Regions from separate parts of the Mesorhizobium sp. genome, predicted to be linked through region 4. Evidence: riboswitches for the same ligand, from Rfam matches in the RefSeq annotation. Region 4 holds a riboswitch; each other region holds the start of a gene.
What was found. A riboswitch is a leader RNA that binds a small molecule or an ion and turns the genes downstream of it on or off. The one in region 4 is predicted to bind cobalamin.

Region 1 (3,809 bases), 1.3 Mb from region 4:
ACGGGAGCCAAGCCGCGCTGCCTTAGCGTCTCAAAAAGCGCATCGATGGGCGCGACATCGGCGGCCAGCAGCATCGAGCGATAGAACAGGATGGGCACGACCGGCGCGGCGTCTCCCTCCACCTCGAGGGGAGTGTGGCCCGCAGGGCTGGGTGGGGTCGGTACGACAGGGCGCGACGTTTCTTTGGGTCGGCGCACTGCCGCAGCGACCCCACCCCCGGCCTGCGGCCGGACCCTCCCCTCGAGGGGGAGGGGGACGACGCCGCGTGTGGGTTCGTAGTAGCCGGCTTTGGGGACTGCAACCGGCTCAACCACCGCCACATCGGACCCGGCCAGCCGCGTCAGTCGGCTCACCAGCGCGCTCATATTCGACGGGCCGCCCTCGCGAAAATAGTCGAGCAGGCCGTCGAGTTCCTCGCGCGGCAGCGTCGAAGCCTCGATCAGCCTGAGATCCTCGTCGCGGCATTCACCGGGCAGCAGCGCCAGCTTTATGCCGCGTTCGCGGGCGATCGACGCCAACTGGTCGCAGCCGTAGCGCCACCAGTCGTAACCGCCGAGGATGCGCACGAGGATAACCTTGGCGTGGCGGGCCACACTGTCGACCCAGAGATCGACGGACATGGGATGGCGCAGGTCGCGCAGGGCTGCCAGCCGCATCGAGCGCAGGCGGGCGGCATCGGCCTTCCATGCCGCCGCCAGTCCGGCGAGGTCGCTGTCGGTGAAGGACAGCGCCACGATATCCGCCGGCGTCTGCCGCAGATCGATGGGCTCGGCGAGGTCGTCGAGCGAGGCGGATGTCGTGGTGAGGATATGCATCGCGGCTCGTGTCTGAAATCAGCCGGCGAGTATACGCTCGATCGCCGGACGGTTCAGCCCCTTCAGGCCGATGACGACAAGACGCGAACGGCGGTCGTCTTCTGGCGTCCAGGCGCGGTCGTAGTAATGATTGACGCGCGGGCCGACGGCCTGCAGCAGGAGCCGCATCGGCTTGCCGCCGACCTCGACGAAGCCCTTCACGCGCAGCACGTTCTCTTCTTCGGCAACGGTGGCGACGCGCTTTGCCAACTCGTCCGGATTGGCGATCGAGGGAATGTCGACGATGAAGGTGTCGAAGTCGTCATGCTCGTGGTCGAATGCGCCGTCATGATGGGATTTGCGGTTCTCGATGTCGTCCTCGACGGCGAGACCGAGCCCGAGCAATACGGAGGGATCGACCTTGCCGTGCGACGTCGGCACGATCCTCACGGCGCGGGCGGAGTGTTCATTGATGACGGCGTTGGCGCGGGCCGAACCGGCGGCGTCCATCAGGTCGCTCTTCGACAGGATGATCAGGTCGGCGCAGGCGATCTGGTCTTCGAACACCTCCTCAACCGGATCATCGTGATCGAGTGTCTCGTCCTCAGCGCGCTGTGCCTGCAGGGCGTCCATGTCGTTGGCGACGCGGCCTTCCGCCAGCGCCGGGCCGTCCACCACGGCGATGACGCCATCGACCGTTACGCGGCTCTTAACCGTCGGCCACTGGAAAGCCTGGACCAGCGGCTTGGGCAAAGCGAGGCCGGACGTCTCGATCAGAATGTGGTCGACCTTCGGCGTCAGCGACAGGATCTGGTCCAGCGCCGGTACGAAATCGTCTGCCACGGTGCAGCAGATGCAGCCATTGGCCAGTTCGACGATGTTTTCCTCGGGGCAGGTGTCGATGCCGCAGCCCTTGAGGATTTCACCGTCGATGCCGATGTCGCCAAACTCATTCACAATGATCGCAATACGTTTGCCACCGGCGTTTTCCAGGAGATGGCGGACCAGCGTCGTCTTGCCGGCGCCGAGGAAGCCGGTGATGACGGTGCAGGGAACACGAGAGACGGAAGCAGTCATGGTCAGTCCTTCAACATGTCGAGTGGAGGGATGCGGGCAACGAGGCCGCGCTTCAGGCTATCGGGACGGCCGCGCCACGGAATGAGGCCATCGGTCGAGGTGGCGAAGAGTTTTGCTCCGGTGACGAGGTCGTCGCCGCTGGTCGCTGTCAGGTCGCCGAAAACGTAGCTCCAGCAGCCGTCGCGAAGGATCGCGGCGCTGAGCCGGCGCTTGCAATTGCCGAGGCATTCCACTGCGCGGACACGGATATGATCGCTGGATGCGGCGCGGCGCGCATCGTCGGCCAGCAATTCGCCGGCGCGCGGATGGGCGTCGGAGCCGTTTTCGTCGCGGCACGAGGCGCAGATGATGATGGTGACCTGTTCGAGGGCATCATCATGGCCGGACGAAAAATCCGTTCTTCCAGCCGAAAGACTGCTGTCGTGATCCAAATCTCGCTCCTTGCCCGGAAACCCGCCAGGCGATCGGATTCTATCGTTCCAGACGGCAGGTCTCCTGGCTCGCGGGTCATCGCCTTGGGCAGCCGCCTTCCCGGGAACATCCCAGTGGTTTTCGGCCTTGGCTCTTCGCTTACAGTTGCGGGGACAGCCGCGGATTTGGGATTTCATCCCGCACCGCATTCCCTCTTGGCTCCTCCCTTTGAAGAGAGAAGACCGTCTGGAGTGGATTTAGGCTTTTGCAGGCAGCGGTGTCAACGCGCGGCTACGACATGGCGATGTCGGCCAGCGCCGGTCCCAGATCGCCAGCCGGCGTCACTTCAATGTGCTCAAGGCCAAGCCAGCCCTGCATCTGCTTCAATTCGTCGAAGAGTTGCGCCGATGTCTCGGTGGGCGCACCGGGCTCGGCGTAAGCGGCATGGACGCGCAGAACCCTCGCCGGGCGGTCGGCCTTGAGGTCGACTCGCGCCACGATCTTGTCGCCGAGCAGGAACGGCAAGACGTAGTAGCCGTACTGCCGCTTGTCAGCCGGCGTATAGATCTCGATGCGGTAGCGGAAATCGAAGAGCCGCTCCGTGCGCGACCGTTCGAAGACCACGGGATCGAACGGCGCCAGCAGGGCGCGCGCCTCGATCCGGCGCGGTAGACGCGCGTCCCTGTGAAGGTAAGCCGGCTTGTCCCAACTTTCGACGCGCACGGGCAACAGTTCGCCGAGTTCGACCAGTTCCTCCAGCCGGCCCTTCATGTCGGCGGGAGACAGGCGGAAATAGTCGCGCAGGTCGCCGGCCGTCGCGATGCCGTGGGCGCGGGCCGAAATGCTCAGCAATTCGCGATGCGCGTCCTGGGCGGCCGGTACGGGCAAATCGAGGATCGCCCGCGGCAGCACGCGTTCGGGCAGATCGTAGAATCGCTCGAAGCCGCGACGGTGCGCCGTTGTGATACGCCCGGCCCAGAACAGCCATTCGAAGGCATGCTTCGCATGGCTCCAGCCCCACCAGCCGCCCGACCCCTTCTGGCCTTCGAGCGCGGAAGCGGCGATCGGACCGCGATCGACAACCGCGCGATAGATCTCTTCTATATACGCACCGTGCTCGCGGCCCCATTTGGCCAGCCCGGTATACATCTCGCCACCGCGCTCGGCCCGCTCCATCCGCCAGCGCATCAGCGGGTAGGTTTCGACGGGCAGGAAGGATGCTTCGTGCGCCCAGTATTCGAAGATCGTGCGCTTGCGCGTCGCCGCGGCATTGTCGAGCAGCGCTAGCGGGTAGGGGCCAAGGCGCGAATAGAGCGGCATATAATGAGCGCGCACAACCGCGCTCACGGAATCGATCTGCAGCAGCCCGGTGCGGGCCAGCACGCGACCGAGATGGCGTCGGCCGGGTGTGGAGGCCGGTCTGGCGTCCATGAAACCCTGGGCGGCAAGAGCAATGCGCCGGGCCATCGGAAGCGAGATCTTTTCCTTCATGCTGTTGCGTCTCTGACATTTTCGGGCGTGGGAAGA
Region 2 (3,809 bases), 3.9 Mb from region 4:
TTGGTGGTGTTGAAGGATTCGCCGCTGAACCGGCACATCACGAACGATGCGTGGTTGCGGACCATGTCCGCGTCGATGTCGGAGATCAGGGCATCGACGGCCTGCTTCTGGTCGCCCATCCCCTGCATGTAGACGAGCAGCGCCTGCGCCGCCGACAGATAGGCGTGGCTGCATTCATTGAACGGGCTTTCCTCGTCGCGCAGGCTGCCGGGCACCAGTCCCCACAGGCAGTAGCTGTACTGGATGTTGCCGTAGTTCATCAGCCGCCTGAACGTCAGGTCGGTGCGCTGCTGGCGCGCGGCGAGATCGAGGATCCTGCCGCGATAGTCGTGAATGACAGCCATCTGGCCGTGGGTGAGGCTGGGTATCGCAATGCCGCTGGTCGGCCCGCCGGTGCTGACGCTATGGGCGCCGGCGGGAGCCGCGAAAACCAGGAGCAAAACGGCGCCCGCGAGGGACGCCGCCGCAAGGCGCACGGACTTGTTGGCGCGCGCCAACATTGTCAGCGCATGGCCGGCCGCTTGGTGGCCGGGCGGGTGAGCTGGCCGCCGTAGCTGCGTTCCACCACGGCGCCGAAGACGAGGCCGAGCGTCGTCCACAGCACCACATGGATGCCGAGCGAGGCGACGCGGAAGCGCCACAGCAGATCAGCCGAGAATTTTTCCGGCACTTCGTTGATGGCCGGCAGCGCGTACTGGACGAGGGCGATGAAGATGATGAACGCCGCCCCGGCGATGATCGTCGCGTTCCAGGCGCCGAACTGCGCCCACAGGCGCCGCGCCAGCGCCACGGCGGCGACCAGTGCGGCGATGGAAACCACCAGCATGACGAAGAACAGTTCCGTGCGCGCGCCGATCGTGTCGCCATTGCCGACGGAGGGCGGATTGGCCGGATATTTGATGTAGGGCACCAGGACGATGGCGACGAAGCCGGCCAGCGCCAGCAGGGCCGCCGTGCCCCGCGGACCGAAATTGCTGACGCGGCCATAGGTATAGGCAAAGACCAGCGAGAACAGCCCGCCGATCGCCGCGCCATAGACCAGCACGCCGGTCAACAGGCCAAGGCCGGCCTGTGTCGAGCGGCTGACGATTTCGGGTTCGGGCGCCTCGCCGGCGGCTTGCGCGTTCGCCTCCTCGAAGGCGATGGCGCGGTCGACCTGCGGTTCGCCATAGACCCTGGCAAAGCCGAATGCGAGAATGCCGGCGAAGACGCCGATCAGCATCCCGCGAAGAAGAAGATTTCCAACCATGGTCATTGTCCCCACGGCATGACCGTGCCGTCCCTCGGCAGGGATCATGCGCTTGTTGCATGTTCATTGCATTGCAAGACCGCAACGCGCCCCCGAGGGACGCGCGGCCTAAAGCACTATGTCAATTGCCCGAAGCGCGGCGCGCTCGCTGGCACGATGCATCAGTGACAGGGGAAGCCGAGCAGGTGGCGGCCGTCATGCACGAATTCGTGCACACCCATGCCGGAGATCAGCGAGGTCGCGCCTTGCTCCGCGCCGATGAAATAGATCGCCAGCACCATCAGGAGGCCGCCGAAGATCGCCCACGGCAAAAGTTCTTTTACTGGGATCGGCACCGGACCGTAGGTGGGTGCGAAAGTAGCGTTGGACATCTAGACCTCTCCTGGGATGCTGCGTCCCGTTGATCGAACCATCGGCTACGGGAGAAGGCCTGACTTTCGGCAAGAAAAATGCCGATCACAGTGGCGCGACCGTGCCGGATTTACACCGGCTTCCAAACCCGTATCGTTGAAGACACTATCCACCGGATCGATAGCCGTCAACGAATTGTGATCGCTGGCACGAAATCCTGTATGTGCCAGATCGCGGGGCGATCCGCGACCCGTGGTTTGAATAGGCAGCTTCCCATGCTCGTACGCCTCACCATGATCCGCAGCGGAGCGACGCCCGCGACGCGCAAGGGGGCGTTCGCGCTCGATGAGCCGTTGGAACAGAGTGCGCATGGGCTGGCGGCGGCGGTGGGGGCGGGGTTGCGCCGCGCCGACCGGGTGCTGACGAGCCCGATGCAGCGGGCCCGGCAGACCGCCGAGGCGATGTCGCTGCAGGCATCCGTCGAACCTCTTCTGGCGGATCAGGACCACGGACGCTGGGCCGGCAAGAGCCTTGAAGAGGTGCACGCCGATGATCCCGACGGCATCGCGGCCTGGCTCGCCGACCCCGATGCCGCGCCGCATGGCGGCGAATCGCTGGCCGATGTGTCGCGCCGGGCTTCGGCGCTCATGGATCGCCTGATCGCCGAACACAGCCGCACGATCGCGGTGACGCATGCCAGCGTCATCCGCGCGGCAATAGCGCATGTCCTCGGCGCGCCACTTTCCGCCTGCCGCAAGATCGACGTCGAGCCGCTGGGGATCGCCGAGTTCTCCAGCGACGGACGCCGCTGGATGCTCAGGATCGCCAGACCGGGAAAGGCCGATTGAGCGTGCGAGTGCGAAGCCCTTGGGAAGCGGCGTGACAAACATCGCCCGAAGGCGTATGTTGACATAAAGATGTCTTTATGTGACTTGGGTTTGACTGTCGCCCCAAGGATAAAAAATGTCGCGGAATTCGCCATCGCTGGACGACCTCCTGGGCCCCGTCGCGGCCACGCCCGACGGTTCGGAGGTGCTTGCGGCGCTAGCGGCGGCGGCGCGCGAACGCATCCTTATTCTCGACGGCGCCATGGGCACGCAGATCCAGGGGCTCGGCTTCGACGAGGCGCATTTTCGCGGCAAGGCCTTTGCCGGCTGCGCCTGCCACCAGCAGGGCAACAACGACCTCTTGATCCTGACGCAGCCCAAGGCGATCGAGGACATCCACTATCAGTATGCCATCGCCGGCGCTGACATCCTGGAGACCAACACATTTTCGTCGACTTCCATCGCGCAGGCCGATTACGGCATGGAGGATGCCGTCTACGCGCTGAACCGCGACGGGGCGCGGCTGGTGCGGCGTGCGGCGAAAAGGGCGGAGTTGGAGGACGGCAAGCGCCGCTTCGTCGCCGGGGCGCTCGGGCCGACCAACCGCACCGCGTCGATGTCGCCGGATGTGAACAATCCCGGCTATCGGGCTGTAAGTTTTGACGATCTGCGCCTTGCCTATGGCGAGCAGCTGCGCGGGCTGATCGACGGCGGCGCCGACATCATCCTGATCGAAACCATATTCGACACGCTGAACGCCAAGGCGGCGATCTTTGCCTGCAACGAGATTTTCATCGAGAAGGGCGTGCGCCTGCCGGTGATGATTTCCGGCACCATCACCGACCTGTCGGGCCGCACGCTGTCCGGCCAGACGCCGACGGCCTTCTGGCATTCGGTTCGCCATGCCAGTCCCTTTACCATCGGCCTCAACTGCGCGCTCGGCGCCAGCGCCATGCGCGCGCATCTGGCCGAAATTTCGGGCGTCGCCGATACGTTCACCTGCGCCTATCCGAATGCCGGCCTGCCCAATGAATTCGGCCGTTACGACGAGAGCCCGGAACTCATGGCCGCGCAGATCGAGGATTTCGCGCGGGAAGGGCTGGTCAATGTCGTCGGCGGCTGCTGCGGCTCGACGCCCGACCACATCCGCGCCATCGCCGAGGCGGTGAAAAAATATCCGCCGCGCGCCATTCCCCAGATCGAGCGCAAGATGCGGCTGTCGGGCCTGGAGCCGTTCACGCTGACCGACGAGATACCCTTCGTCAATGTCGGCGAGCGCACCAATGTCACCGGCTCGGCCAAGTTCCGCAAGCTGATCACGGCGGGCGACTATGTCGCCGCGCTCGACGTGGCGCGCGACCAGGTCGCCAATGGCGCCCAGA
Region 3 (3,809 bases), 1.6 Mb from region 4:
CCAATATGAAGCCATCATCGATCTCGTGGTCGAGGATGCCGCCATTATGGCTCATTTCGACGTCGCCCGTGACCTTCTTCACCTTGCAGGTTCCGCACAGGCCGAATTCGCAGGCGGCGGGAATCCTGACCCCGGAGGCGCGAGCGGTCTGCAATACGGTCTGGCCGGCAACACACTCGGCATCGACGTCCGAAAGGGCGAATCGGACCGGTAGCGTGACTTCGACGGGAGACCGGGCCCCACCCTCGTCGGGCGATTCGAAGGGAGCTGGTATTTCCTCGACCGCGGGTGCGGCAAAGCTCTCCTGGTGGTAGTGGTCCATGTCGAAGCCAGAGGCGTCCAGCATACCGCGCACGGCGCGCATGAACGGGTCAGGACCGCAGCAGAAGATCTCACGCTCGCGAAAGTCTGGTGCCAGCAGAGGCAGGCGTATCGCATCGATCCGGCCCATATGCCCGTACCAGCCCTCGCGGCTCGACCGTTCCTCGATCATGAAGCCGAGCGACAGGCCCGGCATATGGCCGCCAAGCAATTCGAGCTCCTTGCGAAAGATGATCTCTTCCGGGCGCCGCGCGCAGTTGACGAAGCCGACATCTGTCCATGGCGCGCAGTCGTTCAGCCAGCGCAGCATCGACATCATCGGCGTCACGCCGGATCCGGCCGAAATGAACAGGTACTTCGCGGCCGGATGGCTGTGCAGCGAGAAATCGCCCGTCGGTCCATAGGCCTTGACATGCGTGCCAGGCTTCAGATGGTCGAACATCCAGCGCGTGCCGATGCTGCCCGCCTGCGCCTTCACCGTCACCGCGATCGAGAATGGCCGGGATGGCGAGGACGACAGCGTGTAGGTGCGCATCAGCGGGCCGTCGACGGTCGGCAATTCCAGCGTCACGAACTGCCCTGGCTTGTAGCGGAACCAGGTCTGGTTGTCGGAGCGGAAAGTGAAGGTCTTCACGTCCGGCGCCTCGTCGCTGACGCCGATCACTTCCAGCACCTGGAGCCTGTCGTTCCAGGGTGTCATCTGGTCGAGATGACGATAGAGGCCAAGGTCAGTCATCGCGTTCATCCCTCAAGTCCTTCTTGCACTGCTCATGTCGTGATCACGGAACCGCTGAGCACTTTTGGGCCACATCAGCTAGGCGACACTGCGCAGCGCCGGACGGCCGCCTTCCGCGAGGCGTGGGCCGATAAAGCGCGCATACCAGTCGACGAACTGGATCACGCCCCCCTCATGCAACTCGGAGTAAGGGCCTGGTTCATAGGCCGGCGACAGGATGCCGAACGCGTTCTCCTCGACGATGCGGCGGTCCTGATCGTTGGTCTCCGTCCACACATGGGTGAGCTCGTCGAGATTGTAATCGACGCCCTCGACCGCATCCTTGTGTACCAGCCACTTCGTCGTCACCGCCGTTTCCGTGGCGCTGATCGGCAGCACGCGGAAGGTAACGGCGTGATCAATGAGGATATGGTTCCAGGTCGTCGGATAGTGGTAGTGCATCAATGTGCCGATGCGGTCGGCCGCGACGCTGTCGGAGAGGTTCTTCTTCACCGCCCGCTTGCCGTTCATCGTGTAGCTGACGGCATCCCGCAGCAGCGGCGCGCGGGTGGCGCGGTACTGCCCTGCCGGATCGATGCGGAACTTGCTCGGCAGGCCCGCCGCTTCGCATTTCGTCCAGTGCGCCAGCATTTCCGGATCGCTGTCGGCGCCCTGCACGCCGGTTACGGTCGGTGCTTCCGGGAAGGTCTTGCACAGTTCCGGATGGTTGCCGGCGCAGTGGTAGCATTCGCGGTTGTTTTCCCAGACCAGCTTCCAGTTGCCCTTCTCGATGATCGTGCTTTCGAAGGCGACCTTCGCTTCGCTCAACCGGTGCGGCAGGAGATAGGGCTCGATCATCGCCCGCATCGGCGCGAAATCGGCGGGTTCCCCGGCCAGGCAGATGAAGATGTAGCCACCGACGCTTTCGCAGGCGACCGGCTTCAGCCCGTACTGGCTCTTGTCGAAACCGTCCGCCATCTGCCGCGCGAAAAGCAATCGGCCATCGAGCTCGTAAGTCCATTGGTGGTAGGGGCAGACAAGCTTTGCCGCCGTGCCTTTCTCGGTGTTGCACACGCGGCTGCCGCGATGGCGGCAGGAATTATGGAAGGCGTTGATCTTGCCCTTCTGGTCGCGGACCAGCACAACCGGATAGTCGCCGATCTGCACGGTGATATAGCTGCCGGGCTTCGGCAGTTCGCAATCGTGACCTATGAACAGCCAGTCGCGATACCAGATCAGCTCCATGTCGAGCTTGAAATAATCCGGGTCGGTATAAAAGGGCTGCTCGAGCGAGAAGCCGTCCCTGCGATTTTGCAGCAGCCTCAGCATGTCGTTGCGCGCGTCCATGTCCTGTCCTCATACTTCGCATCGGCCCGAAATCGGAAAACGCGACGCAATCCAAATCCCGGAGCGTACTTGCGCGACCAACAGGGCGCATGTCGCTCAAAGACTGAACCGGGGGGGAGGAGAGGAGTGACAGGACGCCGGCCGGCAATGCGCCGGTCAACCACCATCCACCTCTTGACCGCCCACCGCGATCAGTCGAGTTCTATATCTCGGGCTGGTTTCCGGGCTCTGGAGTGTCCAACTGGACGGTCGCGACACCTTCCCAGGCCTTGGCCCAGTGGTCTCCCGTTGCGACTTGAACTCCACCACCGTTGCGGGGGCAGCGCCGGGTTTCGACCGGCTTCCCAATTCTCCGCTTCGTTCGTCTCGAAGCGGCACCTGAGATGACATGATCTAATCACGACAGCGTTTGCGACATCGGCATGAAAGCGACATCGCATCCATGTGGCGCGACACGCATCCAAACATTCTCGACCCGCAATCGCAAAGGGATCGCGATGGACAAGTGGTACCCGGATGCGGCCATAGCGGCGGATCAGGCGCTTCGGACCGAGGTTCAACATGGTTAAAAAGCGCTAACAGTATCGAAAAGTGACTATTAGCACTTTCTAAAATCGAACCGAACGGTTCGTTTCTGTTGACACTGCGTGCAAGACGGTGTGAACGCCGGCTCACGAATCCAGTTGGCGACGGGTTCGACGGAACAACCTAAATAGCTGATAATAATGCATAAAATTGGCGGAGTAGAGACGCCTGGTACAATTTCAAGGTGTGGATTCATGGTCCACGCGGAACAACTTCGTGATTGGAAACGGACGGGTGGCTCACCCACATCGGGGCTGTCCGAACGACGCGAATTCCTTCCAAGACACGCCGCTAGACGGACGGAAAAAATATACTGGAGTACCAAAAATGAAAAAGATCATCCTTACTGCCGCCGCCCTTCTGGCGATTTCCGGCAGCGCTTTTGCCGGTAGTGATAACTACGGCTCGAACGGCGCCAACCAGCAGGCAAACACTGTCGACAGCTCGTACACCGCTTCTATCAAGAAGTCGGAACCGGGCGCCAAGCAGCAGCCTGCCACTCAGGGCGCCAACCGCGACCTCTTCGGCAACAACTAAAACTGCCGATCGCGGAGATGGAGCCATGCGCCCCTCCGCTGAACTTTGAAATTCAGGAGTACGAAAAATGAAGAAGATCATTCTCGCCGCCGCCCTTGTCGCGATTTCCGGCAGCGCATTCGCCGCTAGCGACAACTTCCGCGCCAACGGCCCCAACCAGCCGGCGAACGTCAATGTCGACAATGCGCCGACGGCGTCGATCGCAAACAGCAGCTCACCGGTCTACAAGTTGCTGAATTCGGCAAATGACGGGCAGAAGTCGGCCCCTCAGGGCGCCAACCGGGACCTCTTCGGCAACCACTAA
Region 4 (3,809 bases):
CGCAACAAGGCATTGGGGCAGGCACATCCAGGGCTCTATGAGGTCGCCGTCACCGTGGAATGAGTGGCGGCAATGCATTGTGTTTCGGCCATTGCAGCCGAAACACAATCCGACGAAGCCTTACCCTTTGACCGGTATCCAGATTTCCAGCCCACCGTCGCCGCTGCGTGGATCGAATTCCGGGCCATAGCGCTCGAATTCGGGTGCGTCCGCGATCTCGTGCCCCGAGGTCGGTAGCCATCTGTTCCAGATCGTATTGACCGTTCGGCGAATGGTCGAAATGTGGTCGCGATGGGCAAAGACAGCATATCTCTGGGCCGGCACCCGCACGCGCGAAAGCTCCTTGGGCAGGTCGCAAAAGTCGGAGACCTCGACGCCGGCGATGTAGTCGAAATTGCCGGCGTCATCGCCGTTGATGCGGACGCCGTAAGCGATGTCGCCGGTCTCGCCCGGAATGTTGCCGATATAAGGGCCGAAGCGCTGCCATTGCATGGGAATGGCCGCGCTGGTCCCGCAATTGTAGCGCTCGCCAAGACCGGCGATCAGAAAGGGACGGCTGGTCTCGAAGCGCGGCGGTTCGAGAGTGGCGAGGAAGGACTGGTCCATCAGGATCGGCTCCACGAGATCGAGGTTCTTGAGGTTGCCCTGTGCACGAACCAATTCCGGCGTGGTGTCGAACTGGCCACGGAAGGCGCGGGTGAACGCCTCATGCGAGTTGTAGCCGGCATCGAGCGCGATCGAGAGGATGTCGGGAGCCCCGGCAGCGAGTTTGCGCGCGGCCTCCGTCAGCCGGCGTGCGCGCATGTAGCCCATGACCGAGCGGCCCGCGGCAGCACCGAAAGCGCGCGTTACGTAAAAGCGCGATACGCCGCTTTTCTCGGCAACCTCGTCAAGCGTGATCGCTTCCGACAGGTGGCTTTCAACAAACCACAGTGCTCTTTCAGTTGGGTTCATGCATTCCTCGCAATTCGCGCGGCCATCGTGACGCCCGGCTTCGCCACCAGTTTGATCGAAATTGCGTGGAGCGCAAAATCGAAGCCACTTCGCCGTCCGATTCCCCTGTCACCTTGGGTCCGGCGGTGCATCAACCGCGAAGCCGAAGGTTAAATCCGGGAGGCATCCAAGGGTTGACGCGCAAGTGCGATTACCTGTAATAATATTACGTAACAAAAACTTGCAAGACGGCACAAGCCAGAGGTATGGCGAGTTCACCAAAAAAATTCATTGCGATGGGCTCGGGGTAAAACTACGGTGGCTCAGTGATGGTCCCCGAGCCGAAAGGCCAGGGGTGAAAAGGGAACACGGTAGGATCCGTCTGGATCGAGGCCGTGGCTGCCCCCGCAACTGTAAGCGGCGAGCAAAATCCGAAATGCCACTGGCCGGCAAGGCTGGGAAGGCGGGATGGCGCGACGACCCGTAAGCCAGGAGACCTGCCATCAGCATGAGTGGACCGGACGGGGTGTGCCGGGAGGAAACGTGGCATCGGTCTTGTCGACCGATTGCCGGGGCTTCCTTCCGTCGCCAGTTGAGAAAGTGACGGAAAGTTGGGCGCCTGCCAGGCAATCCACCGCATCATGGTATGCACGCTTTGCCGTGATCCCGCGACCGGGGTCAGGACGGGCGAAGATTTGTGTGCCGACTTGCGTTCCCTGCTTTCGGTGCATGAGGAGAAAACTCTCCGGGACTACGAGGTCGAAGGCATTGCCTGCATGGCGGGTTGTGGTCGTCCGCTGACGGTTGCCTTCCATGCGGACGCAAAAGCCTCCTATCTTTTCGGTTCCATTGACCGGCACGCTGATACGGCCGAGCTGGTCGAGTTTGCAAAACTCTATGCGTCGCTGCCCGATGGTTGGTGCAACTCCGGACAACGCCCGGCCGGGCTGGCCGGCAAGACACTGGCCCGCATCCCTGGCCCACCTCGTGCAGCGGGTGGGGTATGACCTTGGCTCTTCTGGAAGCGATCGATCTGACAGCGACGGCGAACGGTCAGCATCTGGTGGACACGGTGAGCCTGTCTGTGGCGGCTGGCGATCGCCTTGCCGTCATCGGCCCGAACGGCGCCGGCAAGACCACATTGCTGCGAATGCTGTCCGGCACGTTGCGGCCAAGTTCGGGAGAGCTGAAGCTGTCCGGGCGTCGACTGGACAGGATTTCGGCGGCCGAGCGCGCACTTCACATGGCTGTCGTCGGCCAGACCGATCAACCCGATCCGCGGCTTGCCGTGATCGACTATGTCGAGCTTGGGCGGATTCCGCATGCCGGCCTGCGGCGAAGGAGCGAGGAACGCGACATCGTCGTCGAGGCGCTGCGCAGGACCGGATTGCTGCCGCTTCTGGGCCGCACGATCGGCTCGCTGTCCGGAGGCGAACGGCAACGCGCCCAGCTCGCGCGCGCCGTCGCGCAAGAGCCGAAAATCCTGTTCCTGGACGAACCGACCAACCACCTCGATCCGCGCGCCCGCGGTGAACTGCTTGAGCTTGTGGCCGGGATGGGCATGACGGTGATCGCTGTGCTGCACGACCTCTCGCTGGTATCGCCGTTCGCCACCAGGGTCGCTGTCATGCACCAGGCCCGGCTGCACGCGCTTGCGGCGCCGCGCGAGGCCCTGACCCAGCAACTGATCCGCGAGATTTTCGGCGTCGATGTGTTTCGCCTGCGCCACCCAACCGAGGACCGCGAACTGACGGTGTTCGAAGTCCCGAATCGCGCCGCGCCGCAATCCTGAGCCCGACCGATCCCGTTTGAAAAAGGAGCAACATCCGTGAAACGTCTCGTCTTGTCCCTTGCCTTCTCGTTGATGGCATCGGGCGCTTTTGCCTTCCCGGTGACTGTCGACAGTTGCGGCAAGCCGCTGACATTCGACGCCGCGCCGAAACGCGCCGTCATCCACGACCTCAACATGACCGAGATGGCCTTCGCGCTCGGGCTGCAGCCATCGATCGTCGGCCTCACCGGCATTACCGGATGGTACAAGGTCGGCCCCGAATTCAAGGCCGAGCAGGGGTCTATTCCTGAGCTTGCGCCAAAGTACCCGACGATGGAAAATCTCGTCGCGGTCGATCCCGATTTCTTTTTCGCCGGCTGGTACTACGGCATGAAGCCGGGCGGCGAGGTAACGCCCGACACGCTCGCCCAGCACGGCATCAAGACGCTGGTGCTGACCGAAAGCTGCGTCCATCTCGACAAGAACCGCCCCGCCGCGTCGATGGACCTGCTTTATGGCGACATCGAAAAGCTGGGCAAGATCTTTGACAAGGAAGCGAAGGCGCGAGAGCTTGTTTCGGGCTGGCAAAAGCAACTGGCGGATATCACGGCAAAGGTCGGCGACAACAAGGGGACGCGGGTGTTCCTCTATGACTCCGGTGAAGACAAGCCTTTCACCGCTGGCAAGTTCGCAATTCCCAGCGCCATGATCTCGGCTGCCGGCGGCGAAAATGTCATGGCCGACATGGAAACCAGCTGGGGCACGACGGACTGGGAAACGGTGGCTTCGCGCAATCCCCAGTTCCTGATCCTGCTCGATTATCAGGATGGCGGCGGGTACCAGAAACTGCTCGATTTCCTGGAAGCCCACCCCGCCATGAAGGAGACCGATGCAGTGAAGAACAAGCGTTTCGTCGCCCTGCGCTATGCGGAGCTGACCCCCGGACCCGCCAACATCGAGGCGATCGAGAAGATCGCCAAGGCGATGCACCCGGAAGCTTTCTGAAATTGCCACACAAGGCATTCGGATTGGCCATGGCGGCGGGAGCGGCGGTAATCGCCGCTCTCGCTTTGTTGTCGATCGCCTATGGTTCGACGCTGATACC

Region 1: it holds a riboswitch for cobalamin, as region 4 does, so the genes downstream of both, ACO07C_RS01490 (DUF1636 family protein) here and ACO07C_RS07885 (DUF1636 family protein) in region 4, are expected to answer to the same signal.
Region 2: it holds a riboswitch for cobalamin, as region 4 does, so the genes downstream of both, ACO07C_RS26295 (CbtB domain-containing protein) here and ACO07C_RS07885 (DUF1636 family protein) in region 4, are expected to answer to the same signal.
Region 3: it holds a riboswitch for cobalamin, as region 4 does, so the genes downstream of both, ACO07C_RS15095 (aromatic ring-hydroxylating oxygenase subunit alpha) here and ACO07C_RS07885 (DUF1636 family protein) in region 4, are expected to answer to the same signal.

The regions. Positions count from the first base shown of each region.
Region 1 is NZ_OZ245860.1:321,354-325,162, forward strand. It holds gene cobN (cobaltochelatase subunit CobN) at 1-815, opposite strand, end outside; gene cobW (cobalamin biosynthesis protein CobW) at 834-1,871, opposite strand; gene ACO07C_RS01490 (DUF1636 family protein) at 1,874-2,302, opposite strand; cobalamin riboswitch at 2,340-2,544, opposite strand; gene ACO07C_RS01495 (winged helix-turn-helix domain-containing protein) at 2,574-3,773, opposite strand.
Region 2 is NZ_OZ245860.1:5,457,495-5,461,303, forward strand. It holds gene ACO07C_RS26285 (hypothetical protein) at 1-500, opposite strand, end outside; gene ACO07C_RS26290 (CbtA family protein) at 503-1,249, opposite strand; gene ACO07C_RS26295 (CbtB domain-containing protein) at 1,411-1,620, opposite strand; adenosylcobalamin (AdoCbl) riboswitch at 1,621-1,770, opposite strand; gene ACO07C_RS26300 (histidine phosphatase family protein) at 1,876-2,448, shown strand; gene metH (methionine synthase) at 2,564-3,809, shown strand, end outside.
Region 3 is NZ_OZ245860.1:3,192,897-3,196,705, reverse strand. It holds gene ACO07C_RS15100 (2Fe-2S iron-sulfur cluster-binding protein) at 1-1,057, opposite strand, end outside; gene ACO07C_RS15095 (aromatic ring-hydroxylating oxygenase subunit alpha) at 1,136-2,383, opposite strand; cobalamin riboswitch at 2,579-2,780, opposite strand; gene ACO07C_RS15090 (DUF680 domain-containing protein) at 3,296-3,505, shown strand; gene ACO07C_RS15085 (DUF680 domain-containing protein) at 3,573-3,809, shown strand.
Region 4 is NZ_OZ245860.1:1,603,183-1,606,991, reverse strand. It holds gene ACO07C_RS07895 (antibiotic biosynthesis monooxygenase family protein) at 1-63, shown strand, start outside; gene ACO07C_RS07890 (GyrI-like domain-containing protein) at 121-954, opposite strand; cobalamin riboswitch at 1,247-1,452, shown strand; gene ACO07C_RS07885 (DUF1636 family protein) at 1,575-1,940, shown strand; gene ACO07C_RS07880 (ABC transporter ATP-binding protein) at 1,937-2,725, shown strand; gene ACO07C_RS07875 (ABC transporter substrate-binding protein) at 2,762-3,709, shown strand; gene ACO07C_RS07870 (FecCD family ABC transporter permease) at 3,739-3,809, shown strand, end outside.